2 regions of the Litoribacter ruber genome follow, and region 2 is predicted to be linked to the other one. Evidence: riboswitches for the same ligand, from Rfam matches in the RefSeq annotation. Region 2 holds a riboswitch; the other holds the start of a gene.
The links. A riboswitch is a leader RNA that binds a small molecule or an ion and turns the genes downstream of it on or off. The one in region 2 is predicted to bind S-adenosylmethionine.
Positions count from the first base shown of each region.

Region 1: it holds a riboswitch for S-adenosylmethionine, as region 2 does, so the genes downstream of both, KI659_RS14210 (O-acetylhomoserine aminocarboxypropyltransferase/cysteine synthase family protein) here and KI659_RS14885 (homocysteine S-methyltransferase family protein) in region 2, are expected to answer to the same signal.

Region 1 covers NZ_JAHCMY010000009.1:29,576-41,550, forward strand. The annotation lists gene KI659_RS14190 (TonB family protein) at 1-1,249, shown strand, start outside; gene KI659_RS14195 (NAD(P)-dependent oxidoreductase) at 1,592-2,755, shown strand; gene KI659_RS14200 (glycosyltransferase) at 2,758-3,684, shown strand; gene KI659_RS14205 (acyloxyacyl hydrolase) at 3,669-4,712, opposite strand; SAM riboswitch class I at 4,814-4,923, shown strand; gene KI659_RS14210 (O-acetylhomoserine aminocarboxypropyltransferase/cysteine synthase family protein) at 5,117-6,454, shown strand; gene KI659_RS14215 (homoserine O-acetyltransferase family protein) at 6,429-7,490, shown strand; gene KI659_RS14220 (homoserine dehydrogenase) at 7,480-8,700, shown strand; gene KI659_RS14225 (VOC family protein) at 8,740-9,129, shown strand; gene KI659_RS14230 (S9 family peptidase) at 9,172-11,975, opposite strand, start outside.
Region 2 covers NZ_JAHCMY010000010.1:52,673-64,647, forward strand. The annotation lists gene KI659_RS14855 (group III truncated hemoglobin) at 49-441, shown strand; gene KI659_RS14860 (ZIP family metal transporter) at 442-1,260, opposite strand; gene KI659_RS14865 (LVIVD repeat-containing protein) at 1,366-2,985, opposite strand; gene KI659_RS14870 (hydroxymethylglutaryl-CoA lyase) at 3,364-4,209, opposite strand; gene metF (methylenetetrahydrofolate reductase [NAD(P)H]) at 4,251-5,204, opposite strand; gene metH (methionine synthase) at 5,205-7,886, opposite strand; gene KI659_RS14885 (homocysteine S-methyltransferase family protein) at 7,883-8,935, opposite strand; SAM riboswitch class I at 9,005-9,106, opposite strand; gene KI659_RS14890 (outer membrane protein) at 9,223-10,530, opposite strand; gene KI659_RS14895 (PAS domain S-box protein) at 10,593-11,975, opposite strand, start outside.

The sequences.
Region 1 (11,975 bases), on a different contig from region 2:
AGAAGCCAGGCCCAAGGGCGGAAAAGAAACCTGGAATCAATTCCTGAAAAACGCCATCTCCATGCCTGAAAAGGAAAGGATGCTGAATCTGCAAAGAGAACTGGAAATTGAATTTGTGGTGGATGAGAGTGGCAACATTACCAATCCCGTAGTCAAGAGAAGCTTTGGCGGAGGTTTGGATGAAAAGGTAATTGCTATTCTATCTGGTCCTGATGCTCCTAAGTGGGAACCTGCCAAAAAAGACGGCAAGCCTGTACCCACTGTGCATACGATCCGACACTTGCTTACCAGCCAAGGAGACCATACTGCAAGCCATGATTTCTTTCCAAAAGCACCCCGCCCCAAAACTGAAAGTCCAAGGACGGTCAGACCAGTAATTGGCGAAAGTGAGGTTTACGATGTGGTAGAAAATCCGCCTATGCCTGCTGGGGGAATGGAGGCTTGGAACAAGTACCTATCCAAAAATATCACCTACCCACAAAGAGCCAGAGAGAACAATATTGAGGGAACTGTTTATGTGGTTTTCACCGTATCCAAAGACGGAAAACTGGAAAACCCTGATGTTCTTAGGGGCATTGGAGGCGGTGCAGATGAGGAGGCCTTGAGGCTGATAGAAAATGCCGAGGATTGGATTCCTGGAAAACAAAGAGGTGAAGAGGTTGCCGTAAGGATGAGGTTGCCTATTAAGTTCAGAATGGCTGGAAGTGACAAAAAGGAGGAAAAAATCATTGACTCCCGCCCTGGCCACACAACCCCTGAAATTGTAGTAACCGGTTATGGCCCCGAGCCAAGTAAAAAACAGATCAATATAAACATTAAATCCAAGGATGAGGTCCAGTTCAACGGTCAGACTTTTGACCTGATCAAGTTTGAGGCCTACCTTGAAAACTATTTGAATCAACTGGAAAAATTCACTAAAGTCACTGCAAACATCTCTGCAAATGACAATGTGAACATGGGTAGTTTAAAAGACGTGGAAAAAGTACTTTCCAGAAAAGGAATAAGGTCTGTCAATTATACGGATTTACAATCAGATAAGGTTAATCTGAAATTAGACGAAAAAAGAGAAAAGCAACCTTTATTTATTGTAGATGGTAGGGTAACCGAATACGAAAAATTGAAAGAGTTGGACCCAAATAATTTTGAAAAATTCGAAGTGCTGAAAGATCCAGCCAGGACGACCTCCCTTTACGGTTCTGCTGCTAAACACGGGGCGGTCTTGATCACTACAAAAGAGGAGAAAAAATAATTTGGTTTTCCGCAATAACGACTGCCTGCAGCCAATGCAGCTGGCCTTTTTTCCTTTGATTGAAAGGACAGAAGCCTGCCCACCGTGATGGGACCGAAGACCGAAAAAGGCTTTATCCTAGCAACAGACCAAAACTCCGGCAGTTTCAAAGATGTAGGGGTAATATTGCTGGATACATATAAAAAATAAAACACTAAGTCGCTTCATTTAAATGGAGCGGCTTTTTTTTATAAAAAAGCATTTCACCACAAATTAATGATTTTTTAAATGGTATTTTTTGCATTTTACCCAAACTTCCCGTATTTTAGTTTCACTTTTATTATTAACATAAAATTTTTTATCATGAGAAGAGAACTTTTTAAGATCCGGGTAGGGATCGTGGGCACTGGCACCATTGCCAGAGGTTTGGCCAGGCTGATCAGCAAGAGAAAGGACATGGAGGTGAGCTATATCCTCACCCGCCGAAAGGGAATTATCCCTGATCTGGGGGTATCCCAAGAGCTGATCACCCAATCCATACAACAGGTACTTGAACATTCGGATATTTTGGTGGTCAGCACCGGAGACCCCATTTACTCCACAGCCATTATCGACCTGGCTTTCCAGTATGGGGTCAAGGTCGTAACCATGGATGCCGACACGCAGGTCCTTTCAGGGACTTGGCTATCCAGCCGGGGCCAGATCACCGAGGCGGAGGGTGATCAACCGGGATGTCTTGCCGCCCTGCGGGAGGAAGCTTTGCAGATGGGCTTTACCCCCTTGGTATATGGCAACATCAAAGGTTTTCTCAACCATAACCCCGGCTTTGACGACATGACTTTCTGGGCCAAAAAGCAGGGCTTCACGGTCAATTCGGTAACCTCTTTCACTGATGGGACCAAACTGCAGATTGAGCAGGCCTTGGTAGCCAATGCCTTTGGGGCCAACATTGCGCAAAGAGGCTTGATCGGAGAAAAGACCGACAATTTGGAAGCAGGGGCTTTCCATCTAGCCACTATCGCTTCGGCCCAGAATAAGGTGCTAAGTGACTACATCATTTCTCCCACTGCGCCTCCGGGTGTATTTTTGGTGGGTACCCATCATAATGATTTGGCTGCGGGCTTAAAGACTTACAAAATGGGTGACGGCCCCCATTACCTGCTTTACAAGCATACCCATCTTTGCTATTTTGAAATTCCCAAGACGATTCTGAAGTTTTATCATACCGACAAGGTATTGATTGATAATGGCAGGTTTCCTACTGTATCCGTGGCTACCGTAGCCAAAAAGCGCATAGCAGCGGGGACACTAATAGAGAAGGGAATTGGCAGCATGGAAGTAAGGGGTGAAGCCATGGAAATAGCTGAGGAACCCAGCCATGTACCCATTGGGTTGATGAGCAAGGTTCATTTTACCCGAACGGTGGAACCTGGTCAGGTGGTCACTTTTGATGATGTGGAAATAAATGAGTCATTGGCCTATAAGGCGTGGCAGGAAACACTTTTGCAGGAAGAAAAAACCTTTTAGACATGATGGATAATAGCGCAAAAGAAATTGAAAGGTCCCCCCTAGTATCGATAATCGTGGTGACCTATAATTCTAGCATGTTCATAATTGATACCCTTGACAGTGTTAAAAATCAAAATTACGGTAATATTGAACTGATCGTCACCGACGACCATTCAAAAGATGATACAGTAGCCTTGATTGAAGACTGGATCAAAGAAAATGCGGCTAGCTTTGTCCATTGCGAATTGGTCACCAGCCCAGTCAATAGTGGCATTACTCCCAATATTAACCGTGCCTTAAAATATATCAGCGGAGATTGGGTCAAGGTTTTGCCTGGTGACGACCTTTTATTTCCCGACTCCATTTCCAACTTGCTGAACTGTGAGATTGATGCCAACGTCGGGTTGATTTATAGCCGTGCAAGGGCATTTTATAAGTTACAAAAAATGGATGGCCCTGCTTTCGGCGCAGCCCTAGCTAAGCCCTATGAAAGGTCGCTCCTGCTTGACAACCCAATTCCAGCCATGGCCACCCTTATCCGCCGCGATGTGGTGGAGACACTGGATGGGTATGATGAAAGGTATCCATTTATAGATGATTATCCCATGTGGTTTAGAATTATCAAGGAAAAGTGGGAAATCAAGTTTCTCGAATGTGTGACCGCGGGCTACCGGCTTCACACCCAAAATATTTCCAAATCAGGCTACAACCCCTATTACAAATCCCTTTATAAATTCCAGAAGGAGAATTTGCTCATGAAAGGATTGAAATATGGCTTCATCTACCTGACTTATACCCGTTATCTGGATTACCTCATCTATAGAATCAAGGAAAAGCTATCCCATCCCACTGCTATCAAAGTTGCCAATGGGCTCAACTTTTTGAAACCATCTTTTTGCTGGGATTATGTAAAGGTAAGGATAGGTATGGATCAAAATTTCCACTGAACCCGGACATCTATGTTTTCGGCCACATGGGCATGGCTTTTTAAAGATGCTCCAAGGTGTAGCCCTTCCCAGACGCGGTATTGAAGGATATACCTTTGATAGAAATTATTGCTCGTATAATTGTCGGGCTTGCTAGCATAATAGGCAAACCTTTGGGCAAATTCAAAGCGCCCAAACAAGAAGTGGTGGGAAATAAAGGGGGCGGCAATAAAGCCTTCCCCTACCTCTTCTGCCTGATTCAAGGATTGGTCATGGGCCAACTCCCCACCCAAGCCTAAAGCATTGATCCCACTAACGGGGTGGTATGCCCCTGCACCAAAGCCAAGAACCCAATCCCTACCCTCACGCATTTCGCTTTTTCGTTGGGTGGAAAACACTTCCGCATAATACCTTACCCCACCTTTAACCCTTTTAGGAGAATAATCAGGAAATGGCTGCCTGTCAAAATAATAGGTTGCCCCACCCCCTAACATGGGATAATTCATGCCTCTATTGGGTTGGCTTTGACCCCCATTGGAGATATGGTTGTAAAAAAGGGACAAGTTGCCATCCCAGCTTTCTGAAATCTGAAAATTCAAACGGGGTTGGAGATATATCAAAAAGCTCAACGGGGCGCTGAAGAACTGGTTTTCGGGGTTGTCCTGTTCATCGTAAACCCTTGTGAGGTAACTCGTGCCTATCCCTCCCCTTATAGAGAAATTCATTTTGTCCCATCGGGCCAATATCGGTTCAAAGAAAGTAGAAACAGAAATAGCCTGCCCCAAAATATCGCGATTGTTGAAATCATGAAAATTTAACTGGACTCCCCAATCAAAAAAGCAGTTGCAGACCTCGTAAGCCTCTTGACTCAGGCCCATTTGGGAATAGGTGAGCTGTAGTCCAATGGGATTTGTACTTGACACGGGGCGGAGGTCCTCAGCATGGGGGATAATAAATCCATATTTAATTTCGGCATTGAGTTTTTGGACCGTTTGGGCATGGGTCGTAAAAGACAAAAGGCTAATAAATATGGCAATAAAGTGTTTCAAGGTGGTTTCTGTTGAATTTTTGATAAAAAAAGAAGTTATGCTTTGCATTTTCAACATCGATAGCTTTACTTTGTTCTATCCTATCGCTTTTTGAGTGTTGGGATTTATACAGAAGAGGTGAGAGACAGGCTCTATGACCCTCTGGCAACCTGGAAAATCCAAGGTGCCAATTCCTGCCCTATGAGAATATCCTCATTGGGAAATATAAATTCTTAACCGATGATATACGCAAGAATTTCCTTATCCAACAATCTTTACAGTTTCTTTAACTTCCCTAACCCTAGGAGAGTTTGCTGCTATTGTATTTCTTAATCCGTAACCTTCCCAGGTTGCGCTTGTTTCCATTGGCTCCCTCTACGGAGCCCCACTAAAATCCTATTTTCCATAATTTAAAAAATTTCGCCATGTCCAAGAACTATCATTTCGACACCTTACAGCTGCATGCAGGCCAGGAACCCGATCCGAGTACCAATTCCAGGGCCGTTCCTATCTATCAAACCACTTCCTATGTATTTAACAGCGCTGAACATGGGGCCAACCTTTTTGGCCTAAAAGAATTCGGCAACATTTATACCCGGATCATGAATCCGACCACGGATGTTTTCGAAAAACGCATTGCAGCTCTCGAGGGCGGTGTGGCTGCCGTGGCTACCGCCTCAGGTCAGGCTGCCCAGTTTTTAGCTTTAAACAACATCTTACAAGCCGGGGACAATTTTGTCACCACGCCATTCCTCTATGGCGGAAGCTACAACCAGTTCAAAGTGGCCTTCAAAAGGCTTGGAATACAGGCAAAGTTTGCCGAGAATGACAGCCCAGCTGCTTTTGAAAAGCTCATAGATGAAAATACTAAGGCACTTTATCTGGAGACCATAGGAAACCCCGAGTTCAACATTCCGGACTTTGAGGCAGTGGCGGCGGTGGCCAAAAAACACGACATCCCCTTAATAGTGGACAACACATTTGGGGCCGGGGGCTACCTATTTCAGCCCATTGCCCATGGGGCCAGTGTAGTGACCAGCTCGGCTACCAAGTGGATTGGCGGACATGGGACTTCCATCGGAGGTGTAATCGTAGATGCAGGCAACTTCAATTGGGGCAACGGGAAATTTCCACAGTTTTCAGAACCATCAGAAGGTTACCATGGACTTAATTTCTGGGAGGCCTTCGGTGAAGGAAACCAGCTAGGTTTGCCGAATATAGCCTTTGCCATTCGTGCCCGGGTGGAAGGCCTCCGGGACTTTGGCCCTGCCCAAAGCCCCTTCAATTCCTTCCTTTTACTTCAGGGATTAGAAACCCTGTCACTTAGAGTTCAAAGGACAGTGGACAATGCCTTGGTATTAGCCAAGTGGCTTGCTGACCACCCAAAAGTGAAGAAGGTAAATTACCCCGGCCTCGAAAGCTCTCCTTACCACAACTTGGCTAAGAAGTATTTGAAAAACGGATATGGAGGAGTATTGAGTTTTGAACTAAAGGGAGAAAAAGAGGAAGCCACCTCATTGATCAATAACCTGGAGCTGATTTCCCATCTTGCAAATGTGGGAGATGCAAAAACCCTGATCATTCAGCCCGCTGTCACCACCCACCAGCAGCTTAGCGATGAGGAACAGCTCAAGGCCGGCGTCACCCCTACCCTTTTGAGAATATCAGTTGGGCTTGAACATATCGACGACATCAAGGCGGATCTATCAAACGCATTAGAAAAAACCACGCAAGAACATGAATCTAAACTCTCCTTTGCTTGAGATTGAAGACAAGTCAAGAGTATTTCATTACGAAGACAGGTATCTTTTGGAATCCGGTGAGGATCTGGCCGGATTCCAGATTGCCTACACCATTTATGGCAACCCAGAAGCACTTGACAGCCACGTCATCTGGATCAACCATGCCCTCACCGGAAATGCCGATGTGCACGAGTGGTGGTCTGGCTTGGTGGGTGAAGACAAATTCTACGATCCCAAGCAATATAAAATTATCTGTACCAACTTATTGGGTTCATGCTATGGCTCGACCAACCCATTGAGCAGCAATCCTGAAACAGGGAAGCCCTATTTCTATCAATTTCCCCAACTCACTACACGTGATATGGCAGGGGCCTTGGAGAAATTGAGGGAGCATCTGGGGGTAGAGCATATCCATACCTTGGTTGGTGGTTCACTTGGTGGGCAGGTGGCTTTGGAATGGACTTATCAGCTCGGGTCAAGGCTGGATTACAGCATCATCATTGCCGCAAACGCCAAGTCAACCCCATGGATCCGCGGATTTAATGAGGCGCAGAGAATGGCGATCCAAGCAGACTGCACTTGGGGAGAGGAGATTGCAGAAGCAGGCAAGTCAGGCTTAAGAGCCGCCAGGGCCATTGGCATGCTTACCTATAGGCACCCGGATACCTTTCAGCAAAGCCAGGATGATATGGAAGAGAAACTGGACAATTACAAAGTCAGCAGCTACCTCCAGTATCAGGGGAAAAAATTGGCGGACAGGTTCCATGCTTTGTCCTACTGGGTTCTGACCAAGGCCATGGATAGCCATGACCTTGGACGGGGCCGTGGCGGCACCGAGCGGGCTCTGCAGGGAATCAAAGCAAAAATGCTCACAGTAGGTATCGACACCGATCAACTATTCCGCAAGGAAGAAAGCCAATACATTTCCGAAAACTGCCTGGACGGTAAGTATTCCGAAATCAGCTCTTCATATGGGCACGATGCCTTTCTGATCGAGTACGAACAACTTCATTACATCTTAAAATCTTTTTATCTATATACAGAAAATGGGAAATAAAATAGGACTTATAGGGTTTGGCGTAGTAGGCCAAGGGTATTATGAAATCGCCAATAAGGATGGAAAAAATCTCAAGCCCCAGCACATTGCAGTTAAAAGCAAAGAAAAGGAGCGGCCAAAAGGAATCAGTTTTCAGTATGACCTTGAAGCCCTGTTGGCGGATTCTGAAATCGGGGTTGAGCTAATCAGTGAGACGGAGACAGCCTATTTTATTGCCAAAAAGCTATTGGAGTCGGGCAAGACTGTAATATCTGCGAATAAAAAACTGGTGGCCAAGCACCTTCCAGAACTATTGGAACTTGAAAGAGCCCATGGAGGTAAATTTTTATACGAAGCAGCCGTTGCCGCAAGCATCCCGGTACTCTCCAATATCAGCACCCAATATCAAGGGGATCAAATTGAGGAAATCCAAGGGATTCTCAATGGCTCTTCCAATTATATCCTCAGCAAAATCCAGCAGGAAAACCAAAACTTTGAAGAGGCCTTAAAACAGGCTCAAGATAATGGATATGCCGAAGCAGACCCCTCCTTCGATATCAATGGAAGTGACGTGGCCAGCAAGCTCTGTATTTTGGCGGCCCACTCCTACGGAATCCACCTTGATGAAAAGTCAATCCCTTGCATTGGCATAGACCACCTCCAGGCTGAGGACTTTTCACTTGCTAAGAAAGTAGGCGGAAAAATTAAGCTTATAGCCCTAAGCTCAGTAAAAGACGGAGATGTGTCTGCCTCAATTTTTCCAACCTTGGTAGGGCCAAATCACCCTTTGAGCCAAGTTGAAAATGAGTATAATGCGATCAGCATATTGTCTAAAAACATAGGATTGCAAAACTTTCAGGGTAAAGGTGCTGGAGGCCTGGCCACGGGTTCCGCAGTATATTCCGACTTGGCCAAAAGCAGTTCTGGATTCAAATATACATTGGTTGAAAATGGCCTAAAGAAACAATACGCAGCTCCAGCCTCTTCCGAACACCAATTTGTAATCACTGCAGATTCTCAGCTTTTGGAAGAAAACTTCCCTTATCATCAAAAATATACTTTTGAGGGCAAGGACTATGTTCTCGGCAATTTTGACAGCAAATTGATTGAAGGGATAAAGGAAAAAATCTTTACTGTGGGAGGTTCTATTTTAGCAATAGACAAAAACCTTTCTTTGGAAAAAATAGCAAGCCATTTTGAGGCGCAGGCTTTGGAATTGAGCGAGGAGTAAGCGAAATTGGTTAACTGGACATTAACCAAAAACTCAACCATGAATTTTACCCAAATAAAGGAAAGTTGCCTGTATGTGGATGACCTAGACAAAGCGCATGAATTTTATCATGAAAAACTGGGAATGCCTTTAATATCAAAAGTAGAAGGGCGCCATATCTTTTTCCGATGCGGCAGCTCGGTATTGCTCTGCTTTAACCCTGAGGCTACCAAGGAAGAGAAAAACCTTCCTCTCCATTATGCCCGCGGCAAGCAGCATTTGGCATTTGAAGTATCACAAAAGGATTATGAAAAAACATTGGAAAGGGTAAAGGAAAAGGGAATATGGATTACCCACTTCCAAAAGTGGAAAGGTGATTTGGAAAGTTTTTATTTTGAGGACCCTTTTGGACATGTACTCGAAATCGTTCCCCAAGGCATTTGGGAATAAAAAATCCCCATCATATCTGATGGGGATTTTTTTAATCATTTTTTATTTTGAAAGCTCATACTTCAAAGTCCTGCCCTTCTCAGTGGCTGGAAGTCCTTCCGTCATCCACAGGGGAGCCGGGGCGTCCTTAAGGTAATGGTCAAAGAACTGAGACAACCTGATTGAAAGGTCTTTTCTATTTTTACGCTGCACCAAGTTATGATCTTCATCATTGTACACCAAAAGCCAGGCTGGGCTATTTAGCCTTTTGAGAGCCATAAACATTTCAATGCCCTGATACCACGGCACCGCGCCATCGGCATCATTGTGCATGATCAAAACTGGCGTGTTTACACGGTCGCTGTAAAACAAGGGAGAGTTTTCAATATAGTACAAAGGCTTTTCCCATAGCGTACCGCCAATTCTGGATTGGGTCTGCTCATACTGGAACATACGGCTCATACCCGTACCCCAACGGATACCGCCATAAGCCGAAGTCATGTTTACCACGGGAGCCCCCGCTCCGGCAGCCTTGAACATGTCTGTTTGTGTGATCAGATAAGCCACTTGGTATCCACCCCAGCTTTGACCTTGGATAGCCATGTTTTCTTTATCTACAAAACCCATGTCAGCCACTTTTTGTACACCTGGCATGATGCTATTAAAAGCACTTGGCCCCGGAAGCCCCAAATCGTATTTGATATCCGGCACAAAAACCACGTAATCATTACTCACAAAAAATGGAATATTGATGGTAGAAGCACTTGGTGCAGGTGGTCTGTAATTATGTAGACCATCAGAATTTCTTTCATAGAAATACACCATCATAGGATAGTTGCCGTCCTCTCTGAAATTCTCAGGCTTGAATAGCAACCCCTGCATGGGCGTACCGTCATTTGCGCGGTAATCCACCAATTCTACAGAACCCCAGTTAACATCGGCCTGCTGGCTGTTAGTTTCGGAGATTTGGTTCAGGTTTGCAAAGTCTAGACTTGTGGCATACAGGTCTGGGTATTCATGGTAAGTTGATCTCCTAACAATCACCTCATCGCTTTTCTCAGCTTTCTTCAAACCGTAATAGCGATGATCGGTAAATAGCAACTCCTCAGGGGAGTTTTTGCCCTGCAGGTCACCTTTATAGAAACCGTTTTTCTTGCTAAATTCATGGAATGCTGTCAACACTAATGGTGATTTGGAATCAATACCATATTCCTCCTCATCCTCATGCAAGGTCTGGATTCTGTATTTCACTTTGTTTTGACGGCCTTCCCCTTTGGTGATGTTTACTGGTTCTTTCTTCCCTGTAGGATCAACCTTCCAGATATCATATTTATCGTAAACCAGGAATGCCTCATCGTTTTTCAACCATCCACCGTTTCCGTAGCTTGACGGCATGGAAGGGCTGTCGTGAATCTCATCGTAAAAATTGATATCATCAATTTCGGCCAAAAGGTTTCTTTTCTGCTTGGTCTTGATGTCATAGGCCATCCAGGTGCTATCAGGCGTGCTGTACCAATACACAAACTTTGCTTCCGGTGAAAGCGACGGATAGCCTTTTAGGTTTTTCTCCACCAAGGTTTTCTCCCCTGTCTCCAGGTCCACCACATACACATCCCTTCCGATCTGGATATCCCAGCTGTAATTGCGGCGATAAGGCTTATCATCCGACCCAAGGGCTAACTTGTGCCGCTCATACTTGTCCCTATTGATGTTTTCAACTTTCATATCTGCCACCTGGGTCACTTTACCCGATTTCATGTGGTAAGTGGCCAAATATGTTTTTTTGTTTTTCCTATCTTTTTGCTTGAGTTGCATAGGCTGAATCTCATCATCCTGCCAGCCCCAAATATCCAGGGAAACCCGTTCCTCTTTTAAGATCGTAGTGTCTTCTTCATACTCGTACGTGACATAATCTGGAGCCGTACCAAAATACAACCGGCTTCCATCTTTGGAAAATACCAAGTCGCCGTTTTTGCTTACCATACCATATTCAAGAATCCCCTGAGTGCCTTTTCCGGCTACTTTTTTCAGGTCCTTTTTTGCTATATCATAAAGATATAGATCGTAATATGGCTTTTTGGCTTTTAGCGAGTCCTCGGTAGCCATGAAGGCAAAGTTTTTCTCGGGTCCATCGATGACCATGCCCGCATAATTTACCTTTCCTTCATCCACTTGGGTGGTCTCCCCATTGCGCAGGTTTAGGATGTAGGCACCTTCATTTTTCAGTGTATCCTCGGTGGCTTTGGTAAAATACAGGTAATTGCCCTCATCCGAAAAACCGTAATCCTTCACCCTATCCAAGGTCCACTTTCTTTCCCCGTCAAAACTTCTCACAAGAAGGTTGGTGCCCTCGGTTTTTTTAGGCTTGTCCTTTACCTCAGTGGTATCGGATTTATCCTGCTTTTTGGTTTCTTTTTCAAAATGGACCGCCAGCCAGTTACCGTTATCCTTTGGGGTTTTAAAGGACTTAATTTTGGCCATTTTTTCCACTTCGCCATTGCCTAGAGAAAGGATGAAAAGTGAATCCTTCGGCATTTTGTCCTTGGCCGTATTTTTCAGCTTTAATACCCGAACCGAGTCCTTTTGGGGCTTGATCAAGCCCATGAGGAAGTCTCCATTGTTGGAGAAGACAAAGTTTTTCCCTCTTTGAATAGCATGTTTTTCGGCAGGATTTTGATGGGCGGCTACTTCAATCCTGCCGTCTCCGTCTTGGGGGCTGATTTCATAGGCGACCCATTTTCCGTTTTTGGAAACCTTCTCAGAGGAGACCGATTCCCAGGCATCATAATCATCATGGGTCAGGGGCCTTTTTTCTTGGGCAGAAAGGCCAAATGACATTGTCATCAGCAGTCCTGCGGCAAGTAACT
Region 2 (11,975 bases):
GGGCTTAATCCAAAACTTGCTAAATTGGCCGCCAAAAGGTCAATAAAAATGATCAAAACAGACATAGAGAGTAGAAAAGAGGTTTCTTTACTGGTGAATAGTTTTTATGAAAAAGTAAGGGCTCATGATACCCTAGGGCCTATTTTCAACGGCATTGTGCACGATTGGCCCACCCATCTCGAAAGGCTGACAGACTTTTGGGAAATGGTGATACTAAACACCGGTCCCGGTGCTGGAAAATTCAACCCCGTAAAAGTGCATAGGGATGTGGATCAGGAAACCGACCAACAAATCCAGCAGGCCCATTTTGGCAATTGGCTTGAGCTCTGGTTCACCACCTTGGATCAGCATTTCCAAGGCCCCAACACCAACTTCGCCAAAGAACACGCCCGCAGGATGGCGCATATCCTGTTTTTTAGGATTATGGAAGGCAGAGGGTAATTACCCGGTCACTGCCAAAGTAATCCCGATCAAGATCATGCCTACCAGTAAGCCCCATTTCGAATAACTTTCATGTTTCAACTGAAAGGCCGTGGGAAGCAGCTCGAAAAGGGATATATACACCATGATGCTGGCCAAGAAAACATTGACCATCTGTATGGCATGCATGTCGAAGCTTCTAAAGAACAACAGATAGGCAACCAGCGCGCCCAAAGGTTCCGCAGCGGCGGGTATCAGAGTTAACCAGATGATCCTTTTTTTAACCTTAAGACTATGATAGAGTGGCATTGCCACCGCCATCCCTTCCGGAATATTGTGCAAACCTATAGCTATGGCAATCCCAATTCCCAATTTGGGATCTTGAATGGCAGTCAAGAAAGTAACCAGGCCTTCAGGGATATTGTGCACTGCCAATGCCACAGCTGTGACCATGCCCGCCCGATAAAGTTTGGTCTGTTTCTCATCACTTTCCTCATCTTGGGAAAGCTTTTCAATTTCAAATTTACTGACCTTAAGTTTATCCGTTACGCCTTTGCTCACATGCCCAATCACAGCCAAAACAGCCATTCCTCCCACAAAGGCCAAGGAAACTCTGATAAAGGCTGCCGAGCTCCCCTCCTCATCGGCAAAAAATTTCATGGCCTCCACAATGAGCTCAAAAAAGGAAATAAAAATCATCGCACCTGCCGCCAAACCGAGTCCAAATGATAATAGGGATTCTTTCTTTCCGTACTTGGTAAAGGCCACTGCACCACCTAAAGCGGTTGACATTCCGGCCAGCAAAGTCAGTACAAAGGCAAAAATCAGATTGTCTTCCATCAATATACTAGCCTTAAAAGACAAAAAATGTTTGGAAAAAAAACTAGCCTGAATCAAAGATCCAGGCTAGTAACCTAACTTTTATGTTAAAATATATTCGAAGTTCTATTTGGTTAAGTTCTTAAAATTGCCTGTCATGGAGGCCTGATTGTGAATGCTTGTTCTTCCAAACACCGTTAAAGTTGAGTTTTCACCAACAAACTCCAACACAGCTCTATTATTTAAGGTAAGATCTCCGTAGACAACCAAATGTCCATTTACAGTCATTTTTCCATTGATAATCAAACCTGAATTTTCTCCCTGCTTACCAACCACAAGATTTCCTCTCATGTTAAACTGCCCTTGTTGATTTACATTTACACGGTTGGTTACGGCCAAAGAACCGCAATATGTCAACTCATCATTTACGTTTACCACGTGCACCAGGGCCGTTCCGGAGTAACCCTGTGCCCCGTTATTCACATTCATGGTAGCATTTCCCGTGTATCTAGGAAGGCCATCACATATAGGGTCGGTTACCTCATCGATTCTGTTGGTTTTGATAACCTGAAGGCCTTCTTTTCCACTTGCTACAAAAATGTAATCATCATTTACTCTTACATAGTTTGACGATCCTCCGATCTCAAGTACGCCTAGTTCCTCAACTTTATTTGCACCAAACTCAGATACGCTCAGCCCAGCTCCCCCATTGGCCATGAAGATATGACCTTGGTTGGTAGAAACGGCATTGGTTACAAAGTCCTCAATGGCAACCTCATTTTCTCCTTCTGGGATAGCCAATCTGTCTACCAACGCACCGCTGATCATGTCATATACGCCAACACCATTAGGTCCTTCGGCAACCAAAAGCTGGTCGCCATGAATATCCATGGTTCTTTTGGAATGGGGAATGGTCAAGTTGACCGGAATATTGCCCGTCACAGAGAAATTTGCCAAATCCAAGAAATTGACACCTTTAGTTCCATCAAGCACGGCCAATTTGCCGTTGCCATATACTACGGAGCGAAGGTCTTCCATTTCTACCTCCTTCACCATTTCCATCGTATTGATATCAAAAATACTGGCCGCACCGGAAGTACCGCTGGTTACAATCACCTTGTTTTCAGTATGGATCACATCCGTACCGGCAGAACCTGACACAGCGTGAAACTTAAAATCATTTGCAAGTTGTCCGTTTGCCACAGATACACTTAGCAGGTTTGATGGAGCTTCAACCCCTTCCTCCTTATAAATATCAGAAGAAATGGCCATGTAAAGCTTACCTGCATCGTAAGTGATGGAATTGATGTTGGAATGCTTAAATATAGCCTGGCTCACCATTTTTGGAGTAGGCAAATTGCTGATATCCAAAACCTCAATAGCCCCGTGGAAAATCGGACCTTGTGTAGTGTAAGCCACATATGCATAATCCCCATCGATACCGACGTGGTTTGCCTGAAGCGTCACACCGTTGACCACCGGCGGAGCCACCTGTCCCACTAGCTCAAGAGCCATAGTACCTGCCGGCATTTTTTCAGAATCCAAGCCTCTGGAGGCCGCATCTGAAAAACCCCTCATTCCCACCACACCTGCAGAAGAGGTCTTAATTCTTTTGGACAAACTCTCGGAATCGTTGTTGATACTAATAGTTGAGTCCTGTCTAGCATTTGGAACTGAATCCTCATTGTTACAGGCCATTAAGCCTAAAAAGAAAACTGCCAAAGCAGAAACCTGTAAAATTCTCATAATACTTCTTTAAAATAACCAATAATAGGATTAAAATATTAGGCGCAAATTAAATCCTAAATATTTAGAAAGCAAGAAATATTATTTGAAATGCAAAAATTATCATTGAAAAATGGTTTTAGGTGGTTTCAAATGCAACTGTAGAGGGAATTATGGTACCAAGTACCAGGTACCACGTACCAAGTATAAAGCCGAAAGTTTTCCCGAGCCTGCGCCTCGGGATAAGGAAAATGAAGGCTGCGCCTTCAAACCCGCAAATACCCACGCAGTGGGCAACCTTAATCCGCCGCCGCGAATACCTGGTACCTGGTACGTTGTACTTGGTACCTTTTTCTGTACTAGGTACTACGTACTAAGTACTATATAATAAGTTCTAACCTAGGGAAATATCACCTGGGCAAGCTTCATCGCCTCTCCAAGCTCCATTTTGTTTAGGCCAAGCTCATGGCCGTTGGCCTCTAATACCTCAATCAACTTCTCGGTAGCCACGTTACCTACCAAATCATCCTTGGCCATAGGGCAGCCACCATACCCTCTCAAGGCTCCATCAAATCTGCGGCAGCCTCCTTGGAGACCTGCCTCCACTTTTTCCTGGATAGTATCCGGGGTGCTATGGAAGTGTGCCCCAAACTCGATATGGGGAAATGCCTGGATATTGGTCTCAAATATACTCTTGATCAATTCCGGCTGGGCAACACCGATTGTGTCAGCAAATGAAATGATCTGGACGCCTATTTCATCTAGCTTTTCCACAAACTCCGCCACAAGCTCCGGGGAAAAATCCTCCCCATATGGATTCCCAAAACCCATACTTATATAAGTGACCAATGTTCTACCCTTGGTTTCACAGAGATTCTGGATATTCTCCACAGTTTCCAAGGCATCCTGGATGGATTTATTGGTATTGCGCTGCTGGAAGCTTTCGGAAATCGAAAGCGGAAATCCCAAATAGTCAATTTCCTCAAAATGAAGTGCATCCTCTGCACCCCGTACATTGGCTATGATGGCCAAAAGCTTGGACTTGCTTTTAAACAAATCCAAAAGCTCAAGCACTTCCGCCGTATCCCGCATCTGTGGGATGGCCTTAGGGCTTACAAAGCTACCAAAGTCAATGGTATCAAAGCCAACTTCCAGCAGCTGGTTGATGTAAGCGGCCTTCATGGCCGTATCAATAAATCCGCTCATGCCTTGCATGGCATCCCGCGGACATTCGATTATTTTCATGGGGTCATATTCAGGTTCAGCCTAAAATTAGGCAAATTTCCTCAGAATAGGGCCTTTGCTATTCGGTAAGTTGCATCCGCCTTACTCATGGTGTAGTAATGGAGACAAGGGGTACCCCTCTCGATAAGTTCCTTGCTTTGGTGGATTGACCATTCTATTCCCACCTCTTTTACATCCTGGTTGGACTTGCATTTTTCAAGTTCGTCGAGCAAGTCATCCGGCAGATCCAAAAAGAAAGTACGGGGCAGGTTGGTCAACTGACTAAGCGTGGTAATGGGTTTCAGACCCGGAATGATGGGAACGGTGATACCCAACTCCCTAACCTTGTCCACAAAATCAAAGAATTTCTTATTGTCAAAAAACATCTGCGTCACAATATATTCCGCACCAGCATCCACTTTGGCTTTGAGATGCTTGAGGTCAAACTTCATGTTTGGGGCCTCGAAATGTTTTTCGGGATATCCGGCCACACCCACACAAAAGTTAGTATGGAAGCCTACTTCCGTCTCCTCATGCAGATACTTTCCATGGTTCATGTCCACAATCTGCTTGACCAGATCCTTGGAATAATGATGGCCGTTATCCTCAGGCGTGAATTTGGACTCGGTTTTTGGGGCATCCCCCCTTAGGGCCAACACATTTTGGACACCTATAAAATTCAGGTCAATAAGCGCATTTTCAGTTTCCTCTCTCGTGAATCCTCCACAAAGCAGATGGGGAACGGCCTCCACATGAAACCTATGCATGATGGCGGCGCATATCCCTACTGTGCCAGGTCTTTTCTTGGTGCTGACCTTCTCTAAAAGTCCATTGGGGTGCTTTTTATAAATAAATTCCTCCCTATGGTAGGTCACATCCACGAATGGGGGATTAAATTCCATGAGGGGGGAGATTCCCTCCATTAAATGCTGGATACTCTGCCCCTTCAAGGGAGGTAGGATTTCAAAAGAGAACAGACATTTATCCGCCTGCTCTATATATTCTGTAATTTTCATTTATAGCTGTTCTATAGGTTTGATTTCTGGTGTATAGGCAAGATTGGGCGAAAGATAGCGCTCAGCAAGTTCCAGGCTGATCCCCTTTCTATTGGCATAATCGGCTACCTGGTCTTTGCCGATTTTCCCCAAACCGAAATACTTGCTCTCCGGATGGGCAAAGTAAAAGCCGCTCACTGCAGAAGTAGGCAACATGGCAAAGCTCTCCGTAAGCCTCACCCCTATCTCTCCAGCGTTTAGCAGGTCAAACAAGGTTGCTTTTTCCGAGTGTTCGGGACAGGCTGGATAGCCCGGAGCCGGCCTGATCCCCTGGTATTTCTCACGGATCAAGTCTTCATTTTCCAAAGTCTCCCCTTCCGCATACCCCCATTCTTCTTTTCTTACTTTTTGATGAAGGTATTCCGCTGCGGCCTCAGCCAGTCTGTCGGCTAGGGCTTTGAGCATGATGGCATTATAGTCATCACCTGCCTTTTCATATTCGGCAAGCTTGGCTTCCATGCCAATACCAGCTGCCACGGCAAAAGCCCCAAGATAATCTTTTTCTTTAGGTGAAAGAAAATCCACCAGGGAACGGTTTGGAACCCCTTTTCCCTTTTTCCCCTGCTGACGCAGAAAATGAAAGGTTGGGTTTCCATCGGCCTCTACTTCTACATCCTCACCAATCCTTTGAACGGGAAATATCCCATACACTCCTCTTGCCTCAAACCACTTCTCCTCTACAATCCTATCCAGCAAGGCGTTGGCCTCTGCGAAAAGCTTTTTGGCTTCATTCCCAACCACCTTGTCTTCCAAAATCTTCGGATACCGCCCGCTTAGCATCCAGGTGCTAAAGAATGGAGTCCAATCAATATAATGGCGCAAAACCGCTATATCAAACCCAATCGTTTTTCTTCCCAAGCTTTTTGGCACCACCGGTTTAGTAGCGGATAGGTCTGCGGCATTTTCCACCGCCTGCCCAAAGCTAACCAACTGCTTGGCTTCTTGCTTAGCCTCATGGGCCACACGGAGGGAGGCATATTCAGTTTTTACCTTTTCTTTAAACACTTCCCTGCCGCTCTCCTGGATCGACTCACCCACAATGGGAACGGACTTCGAGGCATCCTGTACATGGACCACAGAACCGGAATAAACGGGGTCAATTTTCACCGCAGTATGGATTTTACTGGTGGTGGCGCCGCCTATCAGGAGAGGTAGTTTTAGCCCCTGACGTTCCATCTCACTGGCCACATTAACCATTTCATCCAAAGAAGGGGTAATCAGACCACTTAGACCTATCACATCCACATCCTGTTTTACGGCTTCATCGATGATCTTCTGTGCATCCACCATCACGCCCAAATCCACGATCTGGTAGCTGTTGCAGGCTAAAACTACCCCGACAATGTTTTTTCCAATATCGTGGACATCCCCTTTTACAGTGGCTAAAAGCACTTTTTTGATCTTGCCCTGGCTTACTTCATAGCCCTCATCTCCCGCTTTGGGCATGAAGGGCTCAAGGTAGGCCACTGCTTTTTTCATCACTCGGGCTGACTTCACCACTTGGGGCAAAAACATCTTCCCTTCACCAAAAAGGTCTCCCACCACGTTCATTCCGTCCATCAATGGGCCTTCAATCACCTTTAATGGACTTTGATATTTTAACCTGGCCTCTTCGGTATCATCAATGATATGATCGATAACGCCCTTCACCAAAGCATGCTCTATCCTTATCTCCACACTTTCCTGACGCCATTCTTCAGAAGCCACCTCTTTTTTATCCTTGGACCTCACCGTTTCGGCAAATTCCAGCAGCCTCTCAGTAGCATCTTCCCTCCGGTCGAAAAATACATCCTCCACCCTTTCCAGCAGCTCCTTGTCAATGTCATCATAGACTTCCAGCATGGTGGGGTTCACAATCCCCATGTCCATCCCGTGTTTGATGGCGTGATATAGAAAAGAGGCATGCATAGCTTCCCTTACGGGGTTGTTACCCCGGAAAGAAAAGGAGACATTACTTACTCCTCCACTTACCCTTGCCCCTGGCAGGTTGGATTTGATCCATTTGGTGGCCTCAAAGAAATCAAGCGCATTTCTGCGATGCTCCTCCATCCCGGTGGCCACCGGAAAAATATTGGGGTCAAAAATGATATCGGCAGGGTTAAACCTGGCCTTTTGGGTCAACAGGTCATAACTCCTCTTACAGATCTCCACCCTTCTCTCATAGGTATCGGCTTGTCCGTCCTCATCAAAAGCCATCACCACGACAGCCGCTCCAAATTTCTTGATGGTTTTGGCTTGGTGGAGAAACTCCTCCTCCCCGTTTTTCAGGCTTATGGAATTCACAATCCCCTTCCCCTGTATGCATTTGAGTCCCGCCAGGATGATATTCCACTTGGAGCTGTCTATCATGATGGGGATTCTGGATATTTCAGGTTCTGAGGCAATAAGGTTCAGGTATTTCACCATGGCCGCTTCTCCATCCAGCATGCCTTCATCCATGCATACATCCAACACCTGGGCACCGCCTCTCACCTGTTCAAGAGCCACTTCCAAAGCCTCCTCATAATCCCCATTTAAAATCAAACGGGCAAATTTCTTGGAGCCGGTCACGTTGGTCCTTTCTCCAATATTGACAAAATTGATTTCAGGAGTGATGAGCAAAGGCTCCAACCCTGAAAGTTTCAATGGAAATGTCTTATTCATATAGGTAGGTTTGATTCGGTTTGCAATGTTGCTTTTCTGGGTGAATAGCTAGCTGAGACTTGTGCCAATGCAGCAATATGATCCGGAGTAGTGCCACAGCACCCTCCAAGGATATTGATGTACCCTTCCTTGAGAAAAACCTCCGCCTGCTTGGCCATTTCTTCTGGACCCTGGTCGTATTGCCCAAACTCGTTAGGCAAACCGGCATTGGGGTAGGCAGACACGTAGAATGGGGCCTTTTCAGAAAGTACTTTTAAATAAGGCCTCAGCTCCTTGGCCCCCAAAGCACAGTTAAGGCCTATACTCAACAGGGGGACATGTGAAAGTGAGATCAGAAAAGCCTCAGTAGTCTGGCCGGAAAGGGTTCTGCCAGAGGCATCGGTAATGGTGCCACTGATCATAATAGGGATCCCTCCTTCCTCTGGGGAAAGGGGAATACCTTTTTCTTCAAACACATCTTGAATAGCGTATAGAGCGGCCTTGGCATTCAAGGTATCAAAGATTGTTTCCACCAATAAAATATCTGCCCCTCCATCCAGCAGCCCCCTCACCTGCTCGGCATATGCCTCGGCTAGTTGGTCAAAGGTAATGGCCCTAAATCCCGGGTCGTTGACATCAGGGGAAATGGATGCCGTCCTGTTGGTGGGACCAATGGCTCCGGCCACAAACCTGGGCTTATCCGGATTTTGCTCAGAATAGGCCAATGCTTCCTTTTTGGCGATCTCGGCCGACTTCAGATTCAGCTCATAGGCCAAATGCTCAAGTCCATAATCGGCTTGGGCAATGGTGGTGCTGCTAAAGGTATTGGTTTCGATAATATCCGCCCCAGCATCCAAATATGCCCTATGGATGGCCGCAATCACATCGGGACGACTCAAGGACAAAAGGTCATTGTTTCCCTTTAGGGATTGGGGATGATCTTGTAGTTCTGGAATTCTAAAATCCTCTTCTGTAAGCTGGTAGCGCTGAATCATGGTCCCCATGGCCCCATCCAGAATCAGGATCTTTTGACGGAGGGCTTGGAGTAATAGGTCTGTTCGGTTTGGCATATAGTTCGTAGTTTAAAAAGCTTATCATAGACAGACACGAACGGATAAAAATAACGAGTATTTTCATACGGCTCATCTTTTTCCGGCGTTTCCGGAACGGGAGTTAGCACCTTCTTTCTACAGGTTGCTAAGACGTCAACGGGCCCTTCCCTCGGTCTTTCTTGATAAGCTAATATTACAAAGTAAGCAAATTTATTTATAAATACATAAACTTGCATCATTCTTAAAAAATCAAAAGTCCCTTTAGGGGTGGGAGCTAAAACCAAATCACTTCCCCTCTTTGCACATTACGGCCTGATCCCAAACCCAAACTGCACATAGGGCCCTGCCACGTATTTGTTCATCCCCATATCGGCCAGCCTAAACCTTCCCACAGGAAGTTCATAGCCGAAATGTGCACTATAAATCAGGTCAAAGGATTTACGCTTGCTCAACGGCATGGCATAGGCGAGGTAAAGCTCCGGCTTGGCCAAAAAGCCCCAAGTCCGTAAATACCCGTCATGGTTTGGCTCCTCAAACAACAATGGGAAGTCTGGCTTCATATCCTTTAAAGTGGTGTAGCGCAGGTTGCCATATCCAAAGCCCCCCAATACGCCCATTTCCACATTCTTGTGGTCATAAAGCTTTTGACCGAAGTTGCCGTAAACCCGCACACTGTTCAGCGTATGCGACCTTTCGGCATTTGCCTGTCCGCCATAGGCGAGGTTGTAGATATCCAGACCGTATAGCGTCCCGCGGTTTTCCCCCAGGATCTTCAAGCCCCAATTGCTGGGCCTGCCTTGGAACTGCTGATATCCATATGTACTCAAGGATTCATTCAACTGGCTAGGCCGGGTAAAGTGCAAACCATATAGCAAGTGTACGCCCAGGGAGGCATCCCTGTAGAAATAATTATAGTCTGGAAGGCTTATCCCCGCTCCCAAGCGCAGAAATGGACCACTTTGGGCATTGTCAAAAGCTATTCCTTTCCTGTTCCAGGCATTTTCAAAGGGGCTGAATGAATACCCGAATTTGGCAATCACCTCAATTGATTCTTCCATCACCGGCAGGTCTATATCATAGCCGACCTGAAAACCTATTTCAGTAAGCAGCCCACCAAATTTCTGGCTGCCTTTGTGAATATTGTTTTGGCGCAAAATAAAACCCATCTCGGGATCCGCCAGAAAGCCAGCCATCGATTCGGGGCGGTTTTCCTCCAGCATCTCAAAATTGAGGTAGCCTACACCTATGGACATATAATGAATCAGGTGAAAGCGCCCTTCCTCCGTAAAGGCATAACCGACATTCAAGTAGGCCCTGGAGGTGCGGTAATCAATGGTATAGTCACGGAATGTGGACTGGGGACCGTTGTTGTGGTAAAGCTCAAAGCCGAGCACAAAATCGTTGAACCTGTTTTGGTAACCTATGCCAAAAGTGGAATAGCCCCTGCGAAGGGGGCTGATTCCCTTATCTTCCAGCAGCTGGTTAAACTCCCTTAGGTTGGCACCGGCATTACCCTGGATAAGGTGCAGTGTGCTTCTCTGGTGTCTGGAACCTTGGGCGGAAGCCAGGCTGACCAGCAATACATTTATGAGAATGGTAAAGAATATCCGCATCAACTTGAATTTGGGCCCAAAATTAAGCTATTCCTTCACATAACAGAAATGATACCTGAATTTTACTTCTGCAGGTATTTTATCATCCTGGCATATAGATTATCCGGGTTAAACGGCTTGGGAATGTAATCGTCCATGCCCACTTCATCCAACTGGTCCTTGACCTCGATGAGGCTGGAGGCCGTAAGGGCGATGATCGGAATGGTCCTTTTCTGCTCGTTGGGATGGCTTCTGACTACCTTGGCAACCTCAAATCCATCCATTTCGGGCATCTGCAGGTCAAGCAAAATAAGGTTGAAGTCTCCCGCCTCAAAAAGCTTCAAGGCCTCCACCCCGTCATTGGCAAACTCCACATGCCCGGCCTCCCATTTGGTGAGAAACTTGCGGATCATGATCTGGTTGACCAAGTTGTCCTCGGCTACCAATATCCTGGCCTGGGTTAGATTCTTAACACTGGAATCCTGACTGTCCTTATGGACGATAGATTTCTTGATGTACTTGTTAAACTCAATGTCAAACATGAAAAGCGTACCCCTCCCTTTTTGGGACTGCACCACTATGCGGCTATCAAACAGCTCAACCAGTTTCTTGACAATGGCCAAGCCCAACCCCGTTCCACCAAACTTACGCGTAGTTTCGGTACTGGCCTGGGTAAAGGCCTCAAAGATGATATCCTTTTTATCCTCATCGATACCAATACCGGTATCTTCAAACATAAACCTTACCGTAACCTTGTCATCGGTTTCCCCTATGTTACTCAGGGAAATCTTCACATGGCCTTTTTCTGTAAACTTGATGGCGTTTGAAATCAGGTTGTTGATAATCTGACCCAACCGAACCGGGTCACCGTTGAGTATCTCAGGCACCCTGTTATCCACTTTGGCGATGATTTCAAGGGATTTTTCCCTGGCCTGGAAGGTATGGCTGTGCATCATGCGGTTAAGCACGTTTCTCGGCTCAAAATCCACGTGCTCCAGCTCGATTTTTCCGGACTCGATTTTACTGTAATCCAAAATATCATTAATCAGACCCAGCAGGTTTTCTGCCGAAAACTGCAGCGTCCTCAAGTTCTCCAGCTGGTCCTGCCTAGGATCCTCCTCTATCAGAAGGTGGGACATCCCAATCACGGCATTCATAGGCGTACGGATCTCGTGGCTCATGATACTTAGAAACTGCGACTTGACCATGGATGCCTGTTCGGCTTTTTCCTTGGCAATGTAAAGTTCACGCTGGGCTTCCTTGAGCTTTGAGATATCCCTGGCTATACCGGTGTAATATTTAAATTTGCCGTTCTGGTCTTTGATCACTTTTCCATTGGCAGAAAAGATTCGGTATTCCCCTTTCTTATGGACAAGCCTAAACTCCAAATATTGGTTGTCCTGGAAGAAAATATCATTTTCCTTCATCTTCTCCACAAAGACTTCGGTGTCCTCAGGGTGTAAAAA